DNA from 3 places in the Providencia xihuensis genome. Region 2 is predicted to be linked to each of the others. Evidence: predicted binding sites of a transcription regulator. Region 2 holds the regulator's gene; each other region holds the start of a gene.
The links. Region 2 encodes PurR, which represses purine synthesis genes. Its sites were predicted from a motif close to CANGCAAACGTTTGCNTG; they were not measured.
Positions count from the first base shown of each region.

Region 1: ACE2AL_RS01170 (NCS2 family permease) is a predicted target of PurR. The motif match lies at 2,064-2,081, and genes of this name have one in related genera.
Region 3: cvpA (colicin V production protein) is a predicted target of PurR. The motif match lies at 2,061-2,078, and genes of this name have one in related genera.

Region 1 covers NZ_CP169565.1:260,598-263,887, forward strand. Annotated here, with positions in the region: gene ACE2AL_RS01155 (ABC transporter substrate-binding protein) at 1-338, shown strand, start outside; gene ACE2AL_RS01160 (amino acid ABC transporter permease) at 450-1,202, shown strand; gene ACE2AL_RS01165 (amino acid ABC transporter permease) at 1,204-1,956, shown strand; gene ACE2AL_RS01170 (NCS2 family permease) at 2,138-3,290, shown strand, end outside.
Region 2 covers NZ_CP169565.1:2,683,997-2,687,286, reverse strand. Annotated here, with positions in the region: gene punR (DNA-binding transcriptional activator PunR) at 1-841, shown strand, start outside; gene purR (HTH-type transcriptional repressor PurR) at 842-1,867, opposite strand; gene sodB (superoxide dismutase [Fe]) at 2,301-2,879, opposite strand.
Region 3 covers NZ_CP169565.1:1,871,093-1,874,382, reverse strand. Annotated here, with positions in the region: gene purF (amidophosphoribosyltransferase) at 1-1,490, opposite strand, end outside; gene cvpA (colicin V production protein) at 1,505-2,008, opposite strand; gene dedD (cell division protein DedD) at 2,187-2,822, opposite strand; gene folC (bifunctional tetrahydrofolate synthase/dihydrofolate synthase) at 2,828-3,290, opposite strand, start outside.

The sequences.
Region 1 (3,290 bases), 2.0 Mb from region 2:
ATACTCCGCAAGCATTCGCAGCGCTGCGTAATGGTAACGTGCAAGCTATCACGCAGGATGATGCAAAACTAGTGGGATTACTAGGTAACTTACCTGAGAAAGTCAAAGCGGACTTTGAAATTTCCCCCTTTAGCTTAACCAAAGAGTATCAAGCTCTGGCAGCTAGCAAAGGCGAAACGCGCTTAGTGGAAAACGTGAATGAAACGCTGCTGAAATTGGAAAAAGACGGTAAAGCTGAAGTCATTTATAACCGTTGGTTTGGTCCAGACACGAAAGCGGCACAACCACGCGGTGACTTCAAATTTGCCCCATTGAGTGAGCAACAACCACAGTCGTAATCGACAATAGCAAGTACTGAGTGATTTGAAACCCTGCACTGTGTGCGGGGTTCTTGGTTATACGGGGTGAGGTTTTTCGTCACAGGGTGTGAAAGAAATAGGTCGTGAACTATGTTTGAGAAATTTGTCAGTGGTGATTTTTGGTCTGCACATCTTCTAGCGCCTCAGTACCTTGAATGGTTCGGTTATGGCTTTGTTTTAACAGTCTGGATTTCGATTTGCACCATTATTGCCGCCACCTTTTTAGGCTTTTTAGTTGCATCAGCAAAGGATAGCCAGATTGCTCTTTTGCGTTGGGCAGTCAGTATCTATATTTCTATTTTTAGAAACACGCCTTTGTTGGTGCAGTTATTTTTTTGGTATTTTGCCTCGGGGGAAATACTGCCTTCAGCCGCAATGGAATGGCTAAATACTCCCCATGAAATCAACATATTTGGGCTTACCGTGGGTTGGCCGTCCTTTGAGTTTTTAGCAGGTTTTATTGGGTTAACGTTATATACCGTCCCTTTTATTGCGGAAGAAATTCGTGCAGGGATCCGTGGGGTACGCCAAGGGCAAAAATATGCCGCGTTCGCACTGGGGCTCACTTCATGGCAAGCAATGAAATTAGTGGTCTTGCCTCAAGCAGTCAAAATCGCAATGCCGCCGTTGTTGGGGCAATATATGAATGTCGTGAAAAATTCCTCATTAACCATGGCAATTGGCGTCGCGGAGCTCTCTTATGTGTCTCGTCAAGTCGATAGCCAAACGTTACAAACCTTCACCGCATTTGGTGTGGCCACCGTGTTGTATATCGCCATTATTGCCCTGATGGAAGGTTGGGGACAATGGCGCTTGCAACGAAACTTGGCTCAGGGGGTATAATATGGACTTTTCAGTGATCGAGCAAAATTGGCAATATTTACTGTTTGGTACTTTCCCTGATGGCCCGTTAGAAGGGGCAGCGTTGACACTCGTGATTAGCCTGCTAGCAGGGGCGGCATCGATTGTCTTAGGGACACTAGGTGGTATTGCTTTGGCAATGTTACGTGGTTTTTGGGTTAATTTATTCGCGGCAGTTTTAGGCTTTTTCCGTGCAATTCCAGTCATCATGTTAATATTTTGGACTTACTTCTTGTTGCCCATTTTGTTAGGTACGGAAATTCCTGGGATTACCACGGTAGTTTGTGCACTCGCCTTAATCACTTCTGCTTATTTAGCACATGCTGTGAAAGCAGGGATCTTAGCGATAGGTGCAGGGCAATGGCAGGCAGGGTTGTCCCTTGGTTTTAACCGTTGGCAGGTATTGTGGAATATCGTTTTACCTCAAGCATTGCGAATGATGGTGCCGTCATTTATCAACCAATGGGTGGCGCTGATTAAAGATACCTCATTAGCCTATGTCGTTGGTGTGGCTGAGCTATCTTTCTTAGCAACTCAAGTGAATAACCGCGAAATGGTTTACCCGTTGGAAGTTTTCTTATTCGTGGCATTTATCTATTTTGTGATGTGTTTTACGGTAGAAATTGTTGCCAATGTGGTGGCGAAAAAACTCAGTGCACAAAACGGCCCGCACAAGTCTGTGGTAAAACGCAGTTTATTGTTTTGGCGTAGACAAAAATTACTGGCGCTATCCTAAATTTTAATGGCGGTTTTTATACCGCCATTCTCCAAATTCTATTTTTATTCTTTTTCTTGATTCATCGCGTTGTATCAGTTAGTTAGGACATTTTGCCTGTTGATTTTTACGCAATCGTTTTCTTTTTCGATTTTTAATTGTAGTATAGGGCGAAAAAAACTTTTTTTGGGCGCGATATCTAATGAGTAATCAATCTTCTAGCTCGGCACAATCGCAGAGCTTGTTTCAGCGTGTTTTTAAATTACAAGAACACGGCACAACTGCACGAACTGAAGTTGTTGCTGGCTTCACGACCTTCCTGACGATGGTGTATATCGTCTTTGTTAACCCACAAATTTTATCAATTGCAGGCATGGATATTAAAGCCGTGTTTGTTACCACCTGCTTGATTGCCGCTATAGGCAGTATTTTGATGGGCTTATTGGCTAATTTACCGATTGCGGTCGCACCAGCGATGGGGCTGAATGCCTTTTTTGCGTTTGTGGTAGTTGGCGCGATGGGATATTCATGGCAAGTCGCAATGGGTGCTGTTTTCTGGGGCGCAGTTGGCTTGTTTATCCTGACATTATTCCGCATTCGTTATTGGATTATTGCCAATATTCCCCTGAGTCTACGTGTGGGGATCACCAGCGGTATCGGTCTGTTTATTGCGATGATGGGGCTGAAAAACTCGGGTATTATCGTGGCAAACCCAGACACTTTGGTATCTATTGGTAACTTAACACATCATAACGTATGGTTAGGGGCGTTGGGCTTCTTTATTATCGCCATCTTAGCGGCGCGTAATATTCATGCGGCGGTGTTAGTGTCGATTGCGGTGACCACCTTAATTGGTCTGGCGCTGGGCGATGTAAAATACACGGGCATTTTCTCTATTCCACCAAGTGTTACCAGCGTCGTTGGGCAAGTGGACTTCGCTGGCTCATTAGATTTAGCGTTATCTGGCGTGATTTTTGCTTTCATGTTAGTCAACTTGTTTGACTCATCGGGCACCATGATTGGTGTGACTGACAAAGCGGGGATCACCAATGAACGTGGGACTTTCCCTCGTATGAAGCAAGCCCTATATGTTGATAGCTTAAGCTCTGTAGCGGGTTCGGCGATGGGAACCTCATCAGTCACCGCGTATATTGAAAGTTCTTCAGGGGTATCAGTTGGTGGGCGTACGGGGTTAACGGCAGTTGTTGTGGGTATCTTATTCCTATTAACCATGTTTATCTCTCCACTTGCGGGTATGGTTCCTGCTTATGCAACTGCAGGTGCATTGATTTACGTGGGTGTGTTGATGACTTCAAGTCTGACTCGCGTGAAATGGGATGACTTAACTGAATCAG
Region 2 (3,290 bases):
TGAGTTACACCGCGTACCTTCAGCAATCAGCTATACCGTCAAACAAGTTGAAGAATGGTTAGCCGTTCCCTTGTTTGAACGTCGACACCGGGACGTCATTTTAACCGAAGCAGGGCTGATTTTTATTAAAGAAAGCCGTTCTGTTATCAAAAAAATGACAGAGACACGTCATCAATGCCAACAAGCGGCTAATGGTTGGCGTGGGCAGTTCAGCATTGCAGTTGACTGCATCGTTAAACCACAGCGGACTGAGCAACTTATTCTCGATTTTTATCGCCATTTCCCTGACATTGAATTGTATATACACCCAGAAGTATTTAATGGTGTTTGGGATGCCTTAGCGGATGGCCGCGTGGATGTGGCGATTGGTGCCACCCGAGCTTCACCGATTGGCGAACGTTACAGCTTTCGTGATATGGGGTTTATGTCGTGGATGTGTGTCGCAAGCCCTGAACATCCATTAGCAAAAATAGAACATAGCCTAACAGACGATGAAATGCGTGCATATCCAAGTTTGTGCTTAGAAGATACTTCTCGAAGTTTACCTAAACGAGATACTTGGGCGCTGGATAACCAACGGCGTTTAGTGGTTCCCTATTGGGAAAATGGCTTAGCTTGTTTGACAAATGGCCTTTGTGTGGGGATGGTGCCCGAACATCGAGCAGCTCCTTTATGCGCAGAAGGTAAACTGGTGGAATTGACATTAGCACAGCCATTTCCACCCAGCCCATGTTGTTTAACATGGGTAGAAAAAAACACCTCTCCCGCACTGAGCTGGTTATTAGATTATCTTGGCGATAATGAAACGCTCAACGCAGAATGGTTATCAACATCATATTGATTATCGACGATAGTCAATAAATGGTCCATCAGCAACTGAACGACGCTCAACAAGACGAGGATGAACTTCGATAGTTTGAGCGTCTTCGCGCTTATTCACTATACGGTCTAATAACATAGCGAACGCCATTTGCCCTAAACGCTCTTTAGGTTGGTGGATAGTAGTCAATGCAGGCGTAAAATAGCGCGCATTGCGCACATTGTCGTAACCGATGATTGAGATATCCTGTGGAACGCGCAAGCCCATTTCATCTGCCGCACAAATCGCCCCCATTGCCATGATATCACCACCACAGAAAACGGCGGTAGGGCGCTGTTTATGGCTCAAAATCTGCATCATCGCTTTATAGCCAGACTCAGGTTCAAAATCCCCTTGGACAATCCATTCGTCTTTTAAGGTCACTTTGGCTTCTTCCATTGCTTTTTGGAAGCCAGTCAGACGCCCAATCCCAGTATTCCGCTCAAGGGAGCCTGGGATCACACCAATATCACGATGTCCTCTATCAATGAGATAACGTCCTGCGAGATAGCCCCCATGGAATGAATTATCGATGATGCTATCGGTAAAATCCCCTCTCGATGTGCCCCAATCCATTACCACCATCGGAATATTGCGATAATCTTCGAGCATGCCAATGAGTGTATCAGGATATTCAGAACACATTACCAGCAGGCCATCGACACGTTTTTGTGCAAGCATTTGCAAGTAGGCTTTTTGTTTACCCAAATTATTATGAGAGTTACAGAGGATCAGTGTGTAGCCTTTTTCATAACAGCTGTTTTCAACGGATTCGATAACTTCAGCAAAATAAGGCGCCTCACTCGACGTCGCTAACAAACCAATTGATTTCGTGTGATTCACTTTTAAACTACGGGCAACCGCACTAGGTGAATAATTGAGCGCTTTGATGGCAGCCCAAACCGCAGCCTTGGTGTCATCAGCCACAAAGCGCGTTTTATTAATAACATGGGATACGGTGGTGGTAGAGACGCCAGCGCGTTTCGCCACATCTTTAATCGTTGCCATGGGGGAATAAAACTCCTGACCAACTATAGGTCTCTCTAAGAATTCTAGTTAAAAAATTACCTGCATATTGATGCATAGATCCTTCGCTGGCAATAATTTAGCGATTTGTTGTCGATTTTGTCTGATCTAGCGCAAAAACGAAAGAAATAATTGATGTTATAACATGTGATATAGACACTGGTTTCGCTTTTTTGGATGTGTATACTTAATAACCTTATAGTTTGAGTGGTTATTGTTAATTCAATTTTGTTAGGATGAGAGGAACTCATGGATACAGATGTTAAATATGGATTACTAGCTGCGCTGGGTTCATTAGCAATGATTATTTTTATTGCTGCACATATCTTCTAATTTGTGTTTCATCTTCATTGGGTGAATGCATAAGGGCGAGTTTTAACTCGCCCTTAATCGATCTAGAATAACTGTTTAATAATTAAGCTAAATTTTCTTCTACAAATTTCCAGTTAACTAGTGCCCAGAAATTTTCTAAATATTTAGGGCGTGCATTACGGTAATCAATATAATAAGCGTGTTCCCAAATATCTACTGTTAACACAGGTTTATCATCACCAGAGATTGGTGTTGCTGCGTTAGATGTGTTAACAATAGCTAAATTACCATCGGCTTTTTTCACTAACCAAGTCCAGCCAGCCCCAAAGTTTTTGGTTGCTGCATCCGTAAATTGTGCTTTAAACTCGGCGAAAGAACCAAAGGTTTTATTGATAGCGTCTGCAACTTTCCCCGTTGGTTCGCCACCTGCATTTGGTGCTAAGCAGTGCCAATAGAAGGTATGGTTCCAAACCTGAGCCGCATTGTTAAATACCCCAGCTTCAGAAGTCTTAATGATTTCTTCTAACGATTTACCTTCAAAATTAGTGCCTTTGATTAGGTTGTTTAAGTTAACAACGTAGGTATTGTGGTGCTTACCGTAGTGGTATTCTAAGGTCTCAGCAGAGATATGAGGTTCTAAAGCATCTTTTGCATACGGTAGAGCGGGAAGTTCAAATGACATAACGTACTCCTTGATTGCTTTTGTATCAAAACATATGGGTGTTTGCTCGTAAAGTGAGCTAAGTGTCGTACTTCATTGTTTATCTACAGTTTTGCCAAATGGCCTGTATGATTCTTAATATATTAATAGTAACACGATTAACCCTACAAAGGGTAAATGTAATCGCGTTAATCGCATGTTAACAATAAAATGTTTGAATAATATTTTATTGTTATTGGATTAAGTGATGTGTTCGGTTCTTGCATACAGAGAACATGTAGAAATAATAACGAGCGAGGGGGGTTCTAAAGGACTGTCATCAATGGGGGCAATATTGCAGAGGATTGGCATAATACTTTGAATTTTTAGTATTTATTTGCCAGTGGTTGACATTAGTTCCAGCCAATGAAAGTTCTAATCAAAAAAATGACA
Region 3 (3,290 bases), 810 kb from region 2:
TCGACTTCACTCTTATCTTTTAACTTCAGCTCGTCGTCTTTTCGCAAATTTTCCAAATAATCTAAATAACCTTGGTCAATGTCTTTGGTAACATAAATCCCATCAAATACGGAACATTCAAACTCAGTAATTTCTGGATTTTCTTCACGAACAGCATCAACTAAGTCTGATAAATCTTGGAAAATTAACCCATCAGCACCAATTAATTTGCGAATTTCATCCACTTCACGACCATGAGCAATCAACTCGTTCGCATTTGGCATATCAATACCATAGACGTTCGGGAAGCGCACTTCAGGCGCCGCAGAGGCGAAATAGACATTCTTTGCGCCAGCTTCGCGCGCTAGTTCAACAATTTGCTCTGAGGTTGTGCCACGAACAATGGAATCGTCAATTAGTAACACGTTTTTGTCACGAAACTCAGCACGGTTGGCATTCAGTTTACGGCGAACAGATTTACGCCGCTCTTGCTGACCTGGCATGATAAACGTACGGCCAACATAACGATTTTTCACAAAACCTTGGCGATACGGTTTATTTAATATATGGGCGATTTCTAACGCAATATCGCAAGACGTTTCTGGAATTGGGATAACGACATCGATATTTAAGTCTTCCCACTCACGCGCAATTTTTGCACCGAGCTTTTGACCCATACGCAACCTTGCGTTATAGACCGATACTTTGTCGATGAATGAATCTTGGCGAGCAAAATAGACGTATTCAAAAATACATGGCGTCAATTGAGGGTTGTCAGAACATTGGCGTGTGAATAATTGACCTTTTTCAGTGACATATACCGCTTCGCCAGGTGCCACATCACGTAAAAATTCAAAACCTAATGTATCGAGTGCAACACTTTCAGAAGCGACCATATACTCATGTTCACCACTCTCTGTAATACGGCGTCCTAACACTAACGGACGAATACCGTGTGGATCACGGAACGCTAACATACCATGGCCAATAATCAGAGCGACACATGCGTAAGCACCACGCAGTTTTTTGTGCATCGCAGCCACTGCACTGAAGACGTTATCGGGTTCAAGGGGGAAATGGTCAAATCTGTCTAATTCATACGCCAGCACATTGAGTAAAATCTCAGAATCCGAGGTCGTATTAACATGGCGACGTGCAGTTTCAAACAAACTTCGCGTAAGTTCGTGTGCGTTTGTCAGATTACCATTATGAGCAAGTGTGATACCAAATGGTGAATTTACGTAAAAAGGCTGTGCTTCCGAGGCACTGGAGCTGCCTGCTGTTGGATAACGGACATGCCCTAATCCCATACAACCTTGTAACCGAAGCATATGGCGAGTTTCAAACACATCTTTCACAAGGCCATTTGCTTTACGTAAACGAATATTATTTTTGCCATCAATAGTGGCAATACCTGCTGCATCCTGCCCACGGTGCTGAAGCACTGTTAAAGCATCATAAATTGATTGGTTAACTGGTGTAACACCAGCGATCCCGACAATACCGCACATTTGGTCTTTCCTCATCAGCCAGACGGAGAAATGTTCTCCGGTAGGAAACTTGACGCATTTTGCAGGTAGTCAAAAAACCACCTGATAATATGACTGAACTGTGGAATAAATTCTGAACGCTGCCAATCCTCACTTTGAGGAAGCGGTGTAAAGGTATCGAGAAAAAACAGCAAGGCCGATACAATCAACACACCACGCAGCGCACCGAAGCAAATCCCCAGAACACGATCTGTGCCTGATAACCCAGTTTTTTGCACTAAAGAGCTGATCACATAGTTCACCACCGCGCCCACAATTAATGTGGCAATGAATAATGCGGCGATTGCAATGCCATTTCGCACCAGTACGTCCTCAAAGCGGGTAAAATAGTCCGCTAAATAAGGGTAAAATGTACTTGCGACAAAAAAAGCACAGCCCCATGTCACCAGTGATAGTGCTTCACGAACAAAACCACGGATCAAACTAACCAGTGCCGAGAAGCCAATAATGGCGATAATTGCGTAATCTATCCAGACCATATTTCATCCAAAATTCGCACTCACGACATCAGCGAAGTGCATTCTAACAGAAAACGAAAACGTTTGCGTAACCATTTTTCTATCAATTTACAAAAAATAGCGGCGAAAAGAAAAAATCATAATCGCCGCAGTAAGTTACTAAATCCCCTTACCTTTTAGGGATTATTGATTCTATTTATTAGGGTTTGAATGTTTGAATTATCCCTTTTGTTCCTGTTATCGCGTTAAGTTCAGGAAGCGCGGCTTCTAGCTTCTGCCGTGATGCCTCTGGCCCGACATAAATACGCGTGAGTTTATTGTTCACCGGTCTTGCTGGAACGGTATACACTTGGTAACCCGATAACCGCAGCTTCGCAACAATCTCCTCAACCTTGCTGGCATTGTTTAGAGCAATGACTTGAACAACAAATGCTTTGCCTTGCGGCTCAGGTTTAACCTCGGGTTTTGGTTCAGGCTTCGGCTGTGGTTTTGGCTCAGGCTTGGGTTCTGGCTTAGGCTCAGGCTTAGGTTCTGGTTTTATTGGCTCAACTGTCGCTGGGACGTTTGCCGCGACTTGTTCATTTTGCTGCTGGGTAATTGCTTCTGATAACATAGCCTCAGAAGCCCCTTCCGAAGAGGCGCTCGCGCTATTATGTGCTAACGGTGCAATTGCTTCGATATCTTCTTCATCACCTGGCTTTGGGATAATAGGAATGGCCGCAAATTCACTTTCATTATATTTCTTATCGCCATCAAGAAGTGCAGGAAGCACGATGACCCCTGCCGCAACCAGTACAATGACGCCAGCAAGACGATTTTGAAATTTACTAGCCACCAGCACTATCCTTTTTGGTTTTCTAATAACATCATGACATGAGCGACTGTGTGGAATGACCCACAAACTACAATCACGTCTTGTTCTTGCGCCTCAACACAAGCTTGCTGCCATGCTTTTTCAACACAATCAAACACATTAGCTTGCTGTACATGCTGGCTCAATTGAGCCACATCAGCCCCTCGAAACTCAGTTAATGGTGCGAGATACCAGTCAGTCACCTGCTGCGATAAACACTCAAGCGTGCCTTGAATGTCTTTATCACCGAGCATCCCAACAACCGCACGAATGCGACGGCCATCAACCGCAGGTAAGCCAGCTAATTTACTCACTAAATACCCTGCAGCATGAGGATTATGTGCCACATCCAAAATCATTAATGGTTTCTCACCAATAATTTGGAAACGTCCTGGCAATTGAGCTGATTTTAAACCTTGATAAATGGCAGCATCCGTGACTTTTTTTGCA